3 linked regions of the Geobacillus stearothermophilus ATCC 12980 genome follow. The protein of the gene in region 1 interacts with the protein of each later gene in a pairwise test. Links are inferred from orthologs where the notes say so. Each region holds a gene or a part of one and is shown in the gene's direction. Other genes may lie near its edges. The genes, in order: ezrA, ftsZ and ftsA.

Evidence for each region.
Region 2: the proteins of ezrA (region 1) and ftsZ interact in binary tests that used the Bacillus subtilis proteins (3 or more experiments, as listed by UniProt). The link is inferred for Geobacillus stearothermophilus ATCC 12980 from one-to-one orthologs.
Region 3: the proteins of ezrA (region 1) and ftsA interact in binary tests that used the Bacillus subtilis proteins (3 or more experiments, as listed by UniProt). The link is inferred for Geobacillus stearothermophilus ATCC 12980 from one-to-one orthologs.

What each region holds. Positions count from the first base shown.
Region 1 is NZ_CP128494.1:2,199,580-2,206,064, reverse strand. What follows is about bases 3,096-6,080. They hold ezrA (septation ring formation regulator EzrA), read left to right. Parts: upstream 3,096-3,728; coding sequence 3,729-5,432; downstream 5,433-6,080. Other genes in these bases: QSJ10_RS11895 (cysteine desulfurase family protein), read left to right, coding at 5,811-6,080; hisJ (histidinol-phosphatase HisJ), read right to left, coding at 3,096-3,536. Also shown: QSJ10_RS11915 (diguanylate cyclase), read left to right, coding at 253-2,088; QSJ10_RS11910 (GAF domain-containing protein), read right to left, coding at 2,143-2,619; more of hisJ, read right to left, coding at 2,712-3,095; more of QSJ10_RS11895, read left to right, coding at 6,081-6,485. UniProt on the Bacillus subtilis protein: Negative regulator of FtsZ ring formation; modulates the frequency and position of FtsZ ring formation. Inhibits FtsZ ring formation at polar sites. Interacts either with FtsZ or with one of its binding partners to promote depolymerization.
Region 2 is NZ_CP128494.1:933,973-937,092, forward strand. The notes cover bases 1-2,968. They hold ftsZ (cell division protein FtsZ), read left to right. Parts: upstream 1-901; coding sequence 902-2,035; downstream 2,036-2,968. Other genes in these bases: ftsA (cell division protein FtsA), read left to right, coding at 1-874; spoIIGA (sigma-E processing peptidase SpoIIGA), read left to right, coding at 2,247-2,968. In the rest of the region: more of spoIIGA, read left to right, coding at 2,969-3,120. UniProt on the Bacillus subtilis protein: Essential cell division protein that forms a contractile ring structure (Z ring) at the future cell division site. The regulation of the ring assembly controls the timing and the location of cell division.
Region 3 is NZ_CP128494.1:929,217-935,711, forward strand. The notes cover bases 3,501-6,495. They hold ftsA (cell division protein FtsA), read left to right. Parts: upstream 3,501-4,361; coding sequence 4,362-5,630; downstream 5,631-6,495. Other genes in these bases: QSJ10_RS05065 (DUF881 domain-containing protein), read left to right, coding at 3,501-3,806; QSJ10_RS05070 (small basic family protein), read left to right, coding at 3,808-4,170; ftsZ (cell division protein FtsZ), read left to right, coding at 5,658-6,495. In the rest of the region: murD (UDP-N-acetylmuramoyl-L-alanine--D-glutamate ligase), read left to right, coding at 1-229; spoVE (stage V sporulation protein E), read left to right, coding at 282-1,382; cell division protein DivIB, read left to right, coding at 1,591-2,376; QSJ10_RS05060 (DUF881 domain-containing protein), read left to right, coding at 2,357-3,061; more of QSJ10_RS05065, read left to right, coding at 3,090-3,500. UniProt on the Bacillus subtilis protein: Cell division protein that is required for the assembly of the Z ring. May serve as a membrane anchor for the Z ring. Binds and hydrolyzes ATP. Also involved in sporulation.

The sequences.
Region 1 (6,485 bases):
CATCCTCGCTCTCGCAGCTAAGAGTTACACGATGCACCTCGGCGGGTCGAGGAACAAAATGAACCATAAAAGTGGGCACAAAGGCTGCTATATTTTACACAAAGGCTATTATATGATTTTTAGAGGATAAAGTCAACATTTTGTTTCCCTTCTTCTCTATTTGTATGATATAATAAAAAATGCAATTTTTAGAAAAATTGTCATCCCATTCTCTTATTTGGAATGATGATGCCGGTTTGGGTGGAAAAGGCGATGAACAAGGAAGAAATGAAGCGGTATGAATCATTTAAACAAAAATTTTTCCACTGGTTTTTAGCGTTTCAGGACGATAGGCCGTTTTCGGCGGCGGCGGGCGAGTTGCTCGCGCTGCTAAAAGAAGAGCTGGCGCTCGAGCAAGCCGTTTTTTATTTGTACGACCCGGTGCGGGCTGCCTTTTATCCGGAAGCGGCCGCGGTTGGGACGCCGGACGCTAGGCCGATCGCGGCTGATGGAGAGCGGAAAGTCGCTGTTGTCGATGCCGGTGGGCCGCATATGGCGGCCCGGCTCTTTTTCATGCTTTCCGATGAGACACCGGCGATGGTCGAGCTCGTGTATCGAAAAGATGGCGGTTTTGACGAGCGGTTGTTGTGGGAGATCCGGACGGATTTGGCGCGATTGTTTCGGAAACTTAGCGCGGTGCTGCAAGGAGAGGGCGAAGAGAAACGGTATGGACAGCTGCATCACTTTGCCGCAAAAATTCATTCCTCGATGCATATCGATGTTGTGCTTGAAGAAATTATCCGCACGCTGCAAAACGTCTATCCATCATTCACCTACCACCTTCTGTTGTCGCATGACAACCATCTGCGCGGAAATTTGCCGATTAAAACGCTTGTATTGGATGAAAGGGAAAAACAGAAGGCGGCGTTGCGGGCGTTTTTGACTGGACAAGTGCAATGCGAGGTGATGGAGGCGCCGCCGCGCTCGGTGCTGTATGCCCCGATTAAAGGGGTGCAGGCGGTGTATGGGGTGATTGAAATGATCGCCCCATACGCTGCGCCATTTCCAAAACGAGAGATTCATTTTATTTCGCTGCTGGCGAGCACGGCTGGAAGTGCGCTTGAGAACGCCAAGTTGTATGAACAGTCGCGCCGGCTTGTCGCCGATTTGCAGCTGATCAACGACACAATGCGCCAATTGAACGCCCGGCCGCGGCTTCATGAAGCCATTGAGTACATGGTATCGCAAATCCAACAATCGTTCGGCGCGGATGAAGTCGGTTTTTTCTTGTTTGCCGACGGCAAGCGGGAGCTTTTGCCAGGCAGCACGCTGTTTTTTTTCGACCATCGGTCCGAGCCCTATATCGAATGGGTGGAAAAGCGGCGCCAAAGCGGAAATGACATTTTATTTGCCGGTGATGTATGCGTGTCCGCTTTCGGTTCGTTTCGTTCCATCATGGCGGCGCCGATGCAGCAAAACAAGGAAACGAAGGGACTGTGCATTGCGCTCGCCAGCGAGCCATACCGATTTACGTTTGAGATGTTTAAGCTCTTGGAATCCCTCGTTCAACATTCAACGCTGGCGTTTATGAACGCGATGCTGCGCGAAGAGTTCGAGAAGATGGTAGTCACCGATTATTTGACAAAGCTGCATACGCGCCGTTACTTGGACGAGGTGATCCAAACATCCATGGGATCCGATGCATCCGGGGCGCTCATTTTGTTTGACATTGACAACTTTAAGCAAATCAACGATGTGTACGGCCATCAAACGGGCGATAGGGTGCTCGTCCAAGTGGCTGAGACGGTGTGCGCCAACATTCGCGATGGCGATGTGGCGGCGCGTTGGGGCGGGGAAGAGCTGGCGGTGTATTTGCCGAAAGTGCCGCTGTCTGACGCCATTTCGATTGCCCGCCGCATCACAGAAAAAGTCAGAGAACAAACGATTCCGACGGTGACCGTTTCGTGCGGTGTGTCATGGTGGGAGCGCCAAGGCTGCGAGGATGCAAAACAGCTGTTCAAACGAGCCGACGCCGCGCTTTATATGGCAAAAGAGACAGGAAAAAACTGCATTTTTGTGCACGATGACGGTCATTTGTATAAGGTGTAAAAAAAGGAATCCGAGCAAGCGGATTCCTTCTTCGCGCTTGGTGCGCTTTTTTCGTCAGGCGGAAATGAGCACGCTGGCAAACTGCTCCAAGTAGCGGCGGTCGATGTCATCGAAGCGGTTTTTCACCGGGCTGTCGATGTCAAGAACGCCGATGACGCGGTCGTCTTTGATGAGTGGCACGACGATTTCCGATTGAGACGCCGCATCGCAGGCGATATGGCCCGGGAATTGGTGAACGTCTGGAACGACCACCGTCCGCCGTTTGGCGGCCGCCGTGCCGCACACTCCTTTGCCGAACGGAATGCGCACGCATGCCGGCAAGCCTTGGAACGGGCCAAGCACAAGCTCCTCGCCGTCTGCGAGGTAAAAACCGACCCAATTGATGTCGGTGAAAAACTGGTTGAGCAAGGCGGCTGCGTTCGCCAAGTTGGCGATGAAGTTGGGTTCCCCGGAAATGAGCGATTTCAGCTGTTCGATGACGAGCGCGTAATTTTCTTCGCGTGTTCCGTTGTAAGCCATGGGACGAAACATAGAACTAGCCTCCTTTTTCATCATGGTTGGAGCAGGACTCTGGCCTCAACATCCAGCAGGATGCAAGCAGGGAAATGGCTGATTCGCCTATTTTATGACGGCTGCGGGCGGTTGTCAACCGAAAGCGCCTCGCGGTCCATCCTCTCCCGTCCTTGGTGCAAGTCGGCGGCGCGATGGGCGTCGGATCCGTAGACGATTGGGATGCCCCGCCGCCGCGCCTCGGCGATCACGCCGCCCGGCGGATACGGCTCAAGGCAGAGTGGTTTGGCGGCGCCGGCGCCGTTGTAGTCCAATTCATAGCCGAACTGCTTGATGTCATCGAGAATGGAAACAATCCACTCATCCATTGGTTCCAAGCATGGGAAACGGCGTTGGAACTTGCGCACAAGCGTCATATGGCCGATACGTCTCGGTTTGTAGCGGCCAAGCTCCGTGCGGATCGATTGCAGCACTGTTTCGTAGTAGGCGCGGTGGACGCGTTCGACCGATCCGAACAAGCGGACGATGTCGGCGAACATATCTTCGCTGTAATCAAGGCATACATATTGCCCTTCGTAGGCCAAAAAGTGAACCGATAAAATGCTGTCGTCAAGCAGCGGGCCGACCTCGTCGAGCAGGCGGGTTGTTTCTTCCTCAAAGCCAGGAATAAAATCGACTTCGAGCCCGACACGGATGGCAATGTCGTTTCGGTAGCGGGTTTTCACCTCAGCGACGGCGTGCAAATAGCGCTCAAGCTGGCTAAGCTTCATCGAACAGTCCTGGTTGGGCGTTGGATCGATAAACCGCTCAGGAAGCGGGGCATGCTCCGTAAAGGAAATGTCGGTATAGCCCAGTTCGATCGCGCGCTCTACATAGGCCTCAAGCGGATCTTGGCTTCCGTGCGGACAAAACGGCGTATGAATATGCCCGTCGCGCATGATCGATTTTCCTCCTTTCTTCATGTATCATAGAAAAAATAGTGAAGATTCTTGTAAAAAAAATAAAAATTTTGGTCAAAAAATGTCGTTAACATGGTATCATAAAAACATTGAAAAACATATATTTTTGTCTTCCCCGCTATTTTCGTTTGTTCGATAGAAGTAGCTTGAATGCAAGGAGGGCATCAGCGGATGGGAATGGCATGGATCGTTCTGCTCCTCGGATCGGGGGCAATCATATATAATCATGTGTACCGAAAGCGGATGTACCGGGAAATCGATCGGCTCGAGGAATGGAAAATCAACTTGATGAACCGGCCGGTACCGGATGAGCTGGCGAAAGTGAAACAGCTGAATATGACAGGGGAGACGGAGCAGCTGTTTGAACGATGGCGCCAGCAATGGGACGACATTGTGGCAGTGAAGCTGCCGAATGTGGAAGAACAGCTGTTTGACGCGGAGCGGCTGCTCGACAAATACCGCTACCGGCAGGCGCGCCGGCTGCTTGGGCAGATCGCCGACGGATTGCGTCGTCTTGAGGAAGAAGTGCATGAAATCATTCATGAAGTGAATGAGTTGATCGGCAGCGAGGAACAAAGCCGGGCGGAGATCGAGGAGCTGCGTGCGGCTCACCGGGAAGCGAAAAAGACGCTGCTTGCTTACCGTTATACGTTCGGTTCGGCTGCCGACTTGCTTGACGTCCGTTTAACGGAAGCGGAAAAGCAGTTTCAGCGGTTTGCCGAATTGACGGAAGCCGGCAACTATTTGGCGGCGCGCGATGTGGTTCTGACACTGAAGGAAGAGCTCGGCCGGCTCACAGCCATGATGGAAGATATTCCTAAACTTCTTGGCGAATGCCAAACGTCGTTGCCAGCTCAGCTCGCTGAGTTGGCTGATGGCTATCGAGAGATGGAAGAGCGCGGATACATCCTTGACCATTTGCACATGGAGCGCACGCTTCAGGAAAAACGGGAAAAAATCGAGCAATGTCTGGCCATGATCCATGAGCTGCGCATCGAAGAAGCGAAGCAGATTGTCGCTGAGCTGAAAGAAGAGATCGACGCGCTCTACGATTTGCTCGAAAACGAAGTGCTCGCGCATCAATATGTGCAAACGGAAATGCCGCGCCTCAGCGGCATGCTTCAGGAGCTCGCCGCCGAGGCGAAGGAAACCGAGGCCGAGGCGCTGTTCGTCCAGCAAAGCTACCATTTGGCGCCAAGCGACCTCGAAAAGTACCGGAGCATCGAAAAGCAGCTGCACCAGTTGCAAAAGCGGTTTTTTCTCATTCAAGACCGCGTTGCCGAGGCGAAAACAGCGTATTCGCTCCTGAAAGAGGAGCTTGAGCAGCTTGTGTCTCAGATCGACCTCATGAAGGAAGAGCATGAACAGTTTCGAACGATGCTGCAGACGCTGCGCAAAGACGAATTGATCGCCCGCGAAAAGCTTGACGGCATGAGAAAAACATTGGCCGAGGCTCTCCGCCTTGTGCAAAAAAGCCGGCTGCCGGGGCTGCCTGAACCGTATGCGCTTGAATTGGCGGAAGCGAGACGCAGCTTGCAAGCCGTTGCCGCGCGTCTTGAAGAAAAGCCGCTTGACATGCCGGCGGTCGACCAAGCGTTGGAGGAGGCGAAAGCGGCTGTGGAACGGTTGTATGAGCGGACGGTGGAAATGATCGAACAGGCGACGCTGGCGGAGCGGACGATTCAATACGGCAACCGCTACCGCCGCCGCTATCCAGCGGTCCGCAAAGGGCTGGAAGAAGCCGAATTTTTATTTCGCCATTATGATTATGAGGAGGCGCTCCGGCAGGCGGTGGCGGCCGTTGAAGAAGTCGAGCCGGGCGCGTTTGACCGTGTGCAGAAATTATGGCAGGAGGATAACAGCCGCGAACAGTGATAAACCACCCGATCACGAGTATTGATTATCCATTATTTTACCTAAAAAACACAGAATCATATGGCTGAACACAAGCTTTTCTGCCTCTTCCCTCAAACAAGAACGCCGCCCGGAATATCTTGAATGAGGGGCTTCGTTTGCTGTCTTCGTAAGGCAGCCAAACCGTGGGACGCACGGGGATGGCTTGGCTGACAGCCTGCCGTGGGGCGGGTGTTCCCAAGAATCTCCCACCTCTTCGCGCAGGTGGAAGATTGTTCAATGGGTTTTTGGTGAATAATGTAAATGACGGTGTGTTTTCGTTGTCGATTGGCGCCTGTTTTGGTTAAGATGGACGATGTACAGCGATATTTTGCCGACAATGAGCGGAGGATGGAAGCGATGATTTATCTTGACAACAGTGCGACGACCAAACCATTTCCCGAGGTGATCGATTCGTTCGTCGCCGTCGCAACGAACTATTTTGCCAATCCGTCGTCGCTCCATGGGCTGGGCATGAAGGCGGAGCGGCTTTTGGCGCAGGCGCGTGAACAAATCGCCGCCATGCTGCGCGTTAAGCCGAACGAAATCGTTTTTACCTCCGGCGGAACGGAGGCGAACAATTTCGCCATCAAAGGGGTCGCCTGGCAATATCAGCGGCGCGGCCGGCATATCATTACGACGAAAATCGAGCATCCGTCTGTCGCTGAACCGTGCCGCCAGCTTGAGGAGCTTGGTTTTGAGGTGACGTACTTGCCGGTCGACCGCGAAGGAAGGGTATCGGTTGAGCAAGTGGAACGCGCGCTGCGCGACGATACGATTCTCGTGTCGGTCATGCACGTCAATAACGAAGTTGGCACGGTGCAGCCGATCGAAGAAATCGGCGCCCTCTTGTCCCGCTATCCGAAAACATTGTTTCACGTCGATCGGGTGCAAGGGATCAGCAAAGTGCCGCTCGACTTGAAGCAAGCCGGTGTCGATTTATGCACGATATCGGCGCATAAATTTCACGGATTGCGCGGCGCCGGCTTGCTTTATGTCCGTGAAGGCGTCCGCTTGGCGCCGTTGATTGCCGGC
Region 2 (3,120 bases), 1.3 Mb from region 1 along the record:
GTTTATCGTCGACGGCTTAGACGGCATCCACGACCCACGCGGCATGATCGGCGTCCGCTTGGAGATGGAAGGGACGATGGTGACCGGAGCGAAGACGATTTTACATAATCTCCTTCGCTGTGTGGAACGTGCCGGTTTGGAAATCAGCGACATTTGCCTCCAGCCGTTAGCGGCCGGTTTGCTGGCATTATCCGACGATGAGCGGCACTTGGGCGCCGCGCTCGTCGATCTGGGCGGCGGTTCGACAACGGTCGCTGTCTTTGAGCAAGGGGCGTTGCAAGCTGTCTCTTCACTGCCGGTCGGCGGGGAGCATATTACAAAAGATTTGGCCATCGGGCTGCGGACAACAACGGAGGATGCGGAAAAAATCAAATTGAAGCACGGGTATGCGTTTTACGACTACGCTTCGGACGAAGAAGTGTTCAGCGTGCCGGTCATAGGCAGCGATCAACACCAGCAGTTCAGCCAGCTTGAGATCGCCGATATTATTGAGGCGAGGATGGAGGAAATTTTGCAAATGGTTCAACATGAAGTGCGCCGGCTTGGCTTTCGCGACCTTCCGGGCGGCTATGTGCTGACCGGCGGCGTGGCGAATATGCCGGGAGTGTTGGAGTTGGCTCACGTCGTCCTAGGGACGAGCGTCCGTGTTGCCATGCCGGATTACATCGGCGTGCGCGACCCGCAATACACGATCGGCGTCGGCCTGCTCAAGTTCGCCTACCGGCAGGCGCAGCTGCAAGGGAAAACCGTCCCGGCGGCGGCCGCGGCGGAGCCGGCCGAGCGCCCGGCGCCAAAACAACCATCGAAACCGAAAAAGAAAGAAGACCATTTCGGGAAGAAGGTCAAGAAATTTTTCGGTTCTTTCTTTGAATAGAGATTGAAATTTTAGGAGGATTTGGCCATGTTGGAGTTTGAGACAACAGTCGATCAGTTGGCAACGATCAAGGTGATTGGGGTCGGGGGCGGCGGCAACAACGCCGTCAATCGGATGATTGAACACGGAGTGCAAGGCGTTGAATTTATTGCCGTCAATACCGATGCACAGGCGCTCAATTTGTCGAAGGCGCCGACGAAACTGCAAATCGGGGCGAAGCTGACACGCGGCTTGGGTGCGGGAGCGAACCCAGAAGTTGGAAAAAAAGCAGCTGAGGAGAGCAAAGAGCAAATTGAAGAAGCGCTTCGCGGCGCCGATATGGTGTTTGTCACCGCTGGCATGGGCGGCGGCACGGGAACTGGGGCGGCGCCCGTCATCGCCCAAATCGCCCGCGAATTAGGAGCGCTCACGGTCGGTGTCGTCACGCGCCCGTTTACGTTTGAAGGGCGGAAGCGGGCGACGCAGGCCGCAAGCGGCATCGCCGCCATGAAAGAGGCGGTCGATACGCTCATCGTCATTCCGAACGACCGGTTGCTTGAGATTGTTGACAAAAATACGCCGATGCTTGAGGCGTTCCGCGAAGCGGACAATGTGCTGCGCCAAGGGGTGCAAGGCATTTCCGATTTGATCGCTGTGCCGGGGTTGATCAACCTTGACTTCGCCGATGTGAAAACGATCATGTCCAACAAAGGCTCGGCGCTGATGGGCATCGGGATTGCCAGCGGCGAAAACCGAGCGGCGGAGGCAGCCAAAAAAGCCATTTCCAGCCCGCTGTTGGAGACGTCGATCGACGGGGCGCAAGGCGTGCTCATGAACATCACCGGCGGCATGAACTTAAGTTTGTACGAAGTGCAGGAGGCCGCCGACATCGTCGCTTCGGCGGCCGATCAAGAAGTGAATATGATTTTCGGCTCGGTCATCAACGAAGACTTAAAAGACGAAATTGTCGTCACTGTCATCGCGACCGGGTTTAACGAAAACGTTGCTTCGCAGCCGCGGCCGCCGCGCGCCGGCATCGGGACGGCGCCGAAAGTGACGCCGGCGCCGAAGCGGGAAAAGCGCGAAGAACCGGCGCAAGATTATGCGGCGCTCCGGTCCGGGCAGGCGGAAGACCCGCTCGATATTCCGGCGTTCTTGCGTAACCGCAACCGTCGCCGTTGAGGAGCTATCGGGCATGAACAAGCCGTGTTCATGCCTTCTTTTTTTGCCCTCGCCCCGCGCTTCAAAGGGCGGTTTTCCTCGTTCGCACGTTTCCCCTCGCTTTGACAAAACATTCTGTTTTTCACCACCACCAATTGACAGACTTTCCAACGGGATATGCTATATACTTGTTTCAGACAAAAGCCGATGGGGCGGGGGAGGGGCTTGCCGGTTGGTTGTGTATCTTGATGTCATTTGGCTTTTGAACGTCTGTTTTGATGCAATGCTTCTTTGGCTGACAGCGCTCATGCTTAAGCGCCCGATCGTCTGGTGGCGGCTGTTGGCCGGAGCGTTGATCGGGTCGCTGCTTGTGGTGCTGCTGTTCACCCCGTTGTCCGCCATCGCCCAGCACCCGCTTGCCAAAATGGCCGCCTCGATCTTGATTGTGCTCTCCGCTTTTGGCTTTAAGCGGCCGCGCTATATGATCGAGAACATGCTGGCGTTTTACTTTGCCACGTTCGCTGTCGGGGGCGGCATGCTGGCGGTTCATTATTTTTTCGCCGAGCAACTGTCCGTGCAGAACGGATTATTGATGATGCATCCCCCCGGGGCGGGCGACCCGGTAAGCTGGCTGTTTGTCCTCGTCGGGTTTCCGGTGTTGTGGCTTTTTTCCCGCCGCCGTGTGGAACAGATTCGCGAGAAAAAATTGCGCTTCGAACATATTGTAGATGTCATTGCTGTTTGGGAAGGCCGGCCCCTTGCCCTAAGAGGGCTCATCGACAGCGGCAACCAGCTGTTTGACCCAGTGTCCAAAACGCCGGTGATGATCGTGGACCGGGAAAAAGCGAAGGACGTGCTGCCCGAAGAGCTGATGGCCTATATGGCAGCCATGACGGTTGACGACCCGCCCGAACAGTGGGCCCATCGTCTTCGTCTCATTCCATACCGCGCAGTGGGCAGCGGCCCGCAAATGATGATGGCGGTAAAACTAGACCGCATCGCGCTGTCATACGAAAACGAGTGGCTTGAGGTGAAACATGGGCTTATGGCCTTAAGTGCAGACCCGCTTTCAGCCGACGGAGAATACGATTGCATCATCCACCCGA
Region 3 (6,495 bases), 1.3 Mb from region 1 along the record:
GGTATTGTTCGGGCAAACGGCGGAGAAAATCGGGCGCATCGCCCGGGAGGCGGGAATAGAAACGATCGAATATGTCGATAATGTGGAAAAAGCTGTCCCGGTTGCCTTCCGGCTTTCCGAGCCGGGCGATGTTATTTTGCTCTCTCCGGCCTGCGCCAGCTGGGATCAATACAAAACTTTCGAGGAGAGAGGGGACATTTTTATCGACGCCGTGCATAAGTTGAAATAGAGGGAAAGGGACAGCCCTTTCCTTCTAGTTTACAAAATAGAGGTGTTGGGCATTGCCGCGGAAAAGGTCTGCGCCGGATTTTTTGTTGATTCTTTTAACGTTTTCGCTCTTGGCCATCGGGCTTATTATGGTGTACAGCGCGAGCGCCATTTGGGCGGAATACAAGTTTCACGATTCGTTTTTCTTTGTCAAGCGCCAGCTGTTCTTTGCCATCGTCGGCATTATCGCCATGTTTTTTGTGATGAACATCGATTATTGGACGTGGCGCGACTGGTCGAAAGTGTTGCTCATCGTTTGTTTCGGGCTGCTTGTACTCGTGTTGATCCCAGGCGTCGGCATGGTGCGCAATGGATCGCGCAGCTGGATCGGCGTCGGGGCGTTTTCCATCCAGCCGTCCGAATTTATGAAGCTGGCGATGATCGCGTTTTTGGCCAAATATTTATCCGAAAACCAAAAGAAGATTACATCGTTTAAACAAGGATTGCTGCCGGCGCTGGCGCTCGTGTTTGCGGCGTTCGGCATGATTATGCTGCAGCCGGACTTAGGGACGGGCACCGTGATGGTCGGCACATGTGTGGCGATGATTTTTGTCGCCGGCGCCCGCCTCAGCCATTTTGTGGGCCTTGGGGTGTTGGGGCTTGCCGGGTTTGCCGCCCTCGTTTTATCGGCGCCGTATCGAATCAAGCGGATTACATCGTTTTTGAATCCGTGGGAAGACCCGTTGGGGAGCGGATTTCAAATCATCCAGTCGCTGTACGCCATCGGTCCGGGCGGGCTGTTTGGCCTGGGGCTCGGGCAAAGCCGGCAAAAGTTTTTTTATTTGCCGGAGCCGCAAACTGATTTTATTTTCGCCATTTTGGCCGAGGAGCTCGGTTTTATTGGCGGATCGCTCGTCCTTCTTTTATTCAGCCTTCTTCTTTGGCGCGGCGTGCGCATCGCCCTTGGCGCCCCCGATTTGTACGGCAGCTTTTTGGCGCTTGGCATCATTTCGATGATTGCCATCCAAGTGATGATCAACATCGGCGTTGTCACCGGGCTGATGCCCGTCACCGGCATTACTCTCCCGTTTTTGAGCTACGGCGGATCGTCGTTGACATTGATGCTGATGGCGATCGGCGTGCTGCTCAATATTAGCAGACACGCCCGCTATTAGGCAGGCGGCGGCGTCCGCTGTTTTTGTTTGTTCGGGCGGCTTGCCGTCAAACAGTGCCGGCAAATGTTATAAAAAACGGTCTCTCTCGCGATCTATTTGTGATATAATGAAAACAAGTGCAAAGAACAAGAAAACGGCAGCGGATGCCGTTTGTTTTTATTCGAGCGCAGCCATGGAGCTGCCCGCGGGCAGGAAAGCGGGGAAGGCAATGGAAAAGGGAAAGGTTGTTGTTCTTGAAGACCGCGTCCCAAAACTGAAAGAGCGTCGCCGCCAAAAAGCGAACCGTCGGCTGATTTTGTATTTGTCCTTCTTTTTTCTGTTTATTTTGTGCGTTCTTTACTTCCAATCGCCGTTAAGCGCCGTCAGGCATGTGGAGGTGAGCGGAAACCGCCATTTGCCGGCGGAGCGCATCATCAGCTTGAGCGGCATTACGAAGCGGACAAGCTTTTGGAAAGTGAACGAACAAAGTGTGGCAACGAGGATCGCCCGCCATCCGGAAATTAAAGAGGCAACCGTGGAAAAGAGGCTGCCGAACACGATTGTCATCCGCGTCCACGAATGGCGGCGGATCGCTTATGTCTACGACCGGCAAACATTTTTCCCGCTGCTTGAGAACGGACGGCTGTTAAAACAGGAAGCGGTGAAAACAGCCCCGAGCGATGCGCCTGTGCTCGTCGGTTGGAAAAACGGCGACGCCATCGCCGAGATGACTGGACAGCTGGCGGAACTGCCGGCGCCGGTGCTTGGCGCCATGTCGGAAATTCACTACAAGCCGAACAGTGAGTATGAAGACCGCGTCATCGTCTACATGAACGACGGGTATGAGGTAAGTGCGACGATTCATCGTTTTGCGGACAAGCTGTCGCATTATCCGGCGATTGTCGCCGAGCTTGACCGAAATGTCAAAGGGGTCATTCACCTCGAAGTCGGCAGCTACTTTGTCCCGTACGAGCCGCCGAAAAAGGAGGACGACGATGAGACAACAAGCCCATAGCCGCATCCTCCTTACTTTTATTTGCTTTTTATTCGGCGCCATGCTCGGGTTTTCCTACCAACATGCCAAAAACGATCCATCCCGCCGCGAATGGAGCGACAGCGGGTGGAAAAGGGAATACGAGTTTCGCTCGGCGCTGATCGCTTTGCAAAAGGAAAACCGGTCGTTAAAGCAACAGCTTGTCGAAAAGCAAGACGAACTGGCCGCTTGGGAAAAAAAACTGGCCGACCGGCAGACGAACGAAGCCGGGCTGGCGAAAGAGGCAGAACAGCTGCGCATGTATGTTGGAAAGGCGAGGGTGAAAGGAAAGGGTGTAGCAGTCACGCTTTCCGACTCCTCTTACATCCCCTCTGAAGCGAGTGCTACTGATTATATCGTTCACGAACAGCACGTATGGAAAATCGTTCACGAGCTGCTTATTTCCGGCGCCGAAGCGGTCGCCATTAACGGGCAGCGCATTTCCCATCGCTCCTACATTGTGTGCAACGGTCCGGTCATTGAGGTTGACGGGACGCAACATGCCGCTCCGTTTGTCATTTCGGCGATCGGCGACCCAGATGTGCTGTCGTCTGCGCTCGTCCTGCCAGGCGGCGTCGTCGACGAGCTTGTTCAAGACCATATCGATGTAAAAGTGGAAAAGCAAGAGGCGATTACGCTCGATCCGGTATTCGCGCCCAGACCGTAAAACGGGCAGGAAGGAGCGGTGAAGCGCATTGGAGCGAAAAAGACAGCTGTATTTTGCCGGGATTGCCGGCGTGTTCGGATTGATGCTGGCCGTCGGGATGCGGACGACGCTGCCTTCGGAAGAGCGCGATACGCGCGACATTTGGGAGCTGCGCGCCGATTTGACAAAGGAGCAGAAGCTTGAACAGCAGCTGCTTGAGGAGCTGGAACGCTACGAGGCGAAATTGCGCCATTACCGGCGCGAGGAGCAGGAAGACGGTGAGGCGGCGCTCGAGGAGACGGTCGCCGAGCTTAGGGAAGAAGCCGGACTGACCGAGGTGAAAGGGCGCAGCGTGGTGCTGACGATCGCGCCGTTTGCGGCTGGCGGCTACGTCGGTCCGGTCGCCCAAACGGTGTCGCCGGAGCTGCTGCAGCGGTTGGTAAATGAATTGAACAAATATGGAGCAAAGGAAATCGCCATTAGCGGCGAGCGGCTGACGAACCAGACGGCGATTCGCGATGTCAACGGGGTGACGAAAGTCGGTCGCCGGCCGCTTCAGCTGCCGGTTGAGGTGAAGGCGATCGCGGACGATGCGGACAAGCTGTATAGCGGTTTGACGGTTTCGCCGATTCGGGATGATTTCATCGTCGAAAACTTGGAGCTTTCGATTTCCAAGCCGAAACCGATGATCGCCATTCCGCCGTCAACCGAGCGGCTGGAGGTAAAATACATGGAGACGACGAGCGCCGGCAAGGAGGAGAAATAGCATGTGGCTTCCGCTTCTCGGATTGTTGCTCGGGTTTGCCGTCGGCGTCCTGGCCGGCTGGGAAGTTCCCGATCAGTATTCCAGTTATTTGTCGATTGCCATTTTGGCCGCCTTTGATACATTAATAGGGGGATGGCGCGCCCATTTACAAGGAACGTACGACGAAACAGTATTTATAACCGGGTTTTTTTTCAATATCATCCTTGCCACAACTTTGACTTTTCTTGGGGTGCATCTTGGTGTAGACTTGTATTTGGCGGCCGTCTTCGCGTTTGGCGTCCGCCTGTTTCAAAACATTGCCATCATCCGTCGCCTTTGGCTTGCCGAATGGGCGGAGCGGCGGGAAAATCGCGAAAAAAGTTAAGCGGAAGAGAGGAAAGTGTCTTCCTGTGTTGAATTATATGGAGTAAAACAAAATGCGATGTTCTTGCGAAAATCGCGAGCTGGATATAGACGAAGAGATGGACAGGGAAATTTCAGCCGAAAAAGGAGGTGTCGCTGCTTACTGAAACGTCGGCTGACATCGGCGCGTTTTTAGTAGGCAGATGCCAAAAGATGAGCAGCAATGAGATCGTCGTTAGCCTGGATGTCGGAACATCGAGCGTCAAAGTCATCATCGGGGAAATGTTGGGCAGCTCGATTAACATTATCGGAATCGGCAATGTGAAATCAGAAGGGCTCAAAAAAGGCGCGATTGTTGATATAGATAAAACGGTGCAATCGATCAAGCGCGCGGTCGAACAAGCGGAACGGATGGTCGGCCTTTCGATCCGCCGCGTGATTGTCGGGGTGGCGGGAAGCCATATTCAGCTGCATGACTGCCATGGCATCGTTGCAGTTGCCAGCGAAAACCGCGAAATCAGCGATGAAGACGTTGCCCGCGTCATCGATGCGGCGCAAGTCGTTTCCATCCCGCCGGACCGGGAAATTATCAGCGTCGTTCCGCGCCAGTTTATCGTCGACGGCTTAGACGGCATCCACGACCCACGCGGCATGATCGGCGTCCGCTTGGAGATGGAAGGGACGATGGTGACCGGAGCGAAGACGATTTTACATAATCTCCTTCGCTGTGTGGAACGTGCCGGTTTGGAAATCAGCGACATTTGCCTCCAGCCGTTAGCGGCCGGTTTGCTGGCATTATCCGACGATGAGCGGCACTTGGGCGCCGCGCTCGTCGATCTGGGCGGCGGTTCGACAACGGTCGCTGTCTTTGAGCAAGGGGCGTTGCAAGCTGTCTCTTCACTGCCGGTCGGCGGGGAGCATATTACAAAAGATTTGGCCATCGGGCTGCGGACAACAACGGAGGATGCGGAAAAAATCAAATTGAAGCACGGGTATGCGTTTTACGACTACGCTTCGGACGAAGAAGTGTTCAGCGTGCCGGTCATAGGCAGCGATCAACACCAGCAGTTCAGCCAGCTTGAGATCGCCGATATTATTGAGGCGAGGATGGAGGAAATTTTGCAAATGGTTCAACATGAAGTGCGCCGGCTTGGCTTTCGCGACCTTCCGGGCGGCTATGTGCTGACCGGCGGCGTGGCGAATATGCCGGGAGTGTTGGAGTTGGCTCACGTCGTCCTAGGGACGAGCGTCCGTGTTGCCATGCCGGATTACATCGGCGTGCGCGACCCGCAATACACGATCGGCGTCGGCCTGCTCAAGTTCGCCTACCGGCAGGCGCAGCTGCAAGGGAAAACCGTCCCGGCGGCGGCCGCGGCGGAGCCGGCCGAGCGCCCGGCGCCAAAACAACCATCGAAACCGAAAAAGAAAGAAGACCATTTCGGGAAGAAGGTCAAGAAATTTTTCGGTTCTTTCTTTGAATAGAGATTGAAATTTTAGGAGGATTTGGCCATGTTGGAGTTTGAGACAACAGTCGATCAGTTGGCAACGATCAAGGTGATTGGGGTCGGGGGCGGCGGCAACAACGCCGTCAATCGGATGATTGAACACGGAGTGCAAGGCGTTGAATTTATTGCCGTCAATACCGATGCACAGGCGCTCAATTTGTCGAAGGCGCCGACGAAACTGCAAATCGGGGCGAAGCTGACACGCGGCTTGGGTGCGGGAGCGAACCCAGAAGTTGGAAAAAAAGCAGCTGAGGAGAGCAAAGAGCAAATTGAAGAAGCGCTTCGCGGCGCCGATATGGTGTTTGTCACCGCTGGCATGGGCGGCGGCACGGGAACTGGGGCGGCGCCCGTCATCGCCCAAATCGCCCGCGAATTAGGAGCGCTCACGGTCGGTGTCGTCACGCGCCCGTTTACGTTTGAAGGGCGGAAGCGGGCGACGCAGGCCGCAAGCGGCATCGCCGCCATGAAAGAGGCGGTCGATACGCTCATCGTCATTCCGAACGACCGGTTGCTTGAGATTGTTGACAAAAATACGCCGATGCTTGAGGCGTTCCGCGAAGCGGACAATGTGCTGCGCCAAGGGGTGCAAGGCATTTCCGATTTGATCGCTGTGCCGGGGTTGATCAACCTTGACTTCGCCGATGTGAAAACGATCATGTCCAACAAAGGCTCGGCGCTGATGGGCATCGGGATTGCCAGCGGCGAAAACCGAGCGGCGGAGGCAGCCAAAAAAGCCATTTCCAGCCCGCTGTTGGAGACGTCGATCGACGGGGCGCAAGGCGTGCTCATGAACATCACCGGCGGCATGAACTTAAGTTTGTACGAAGTGCAGGAGGCCGCCG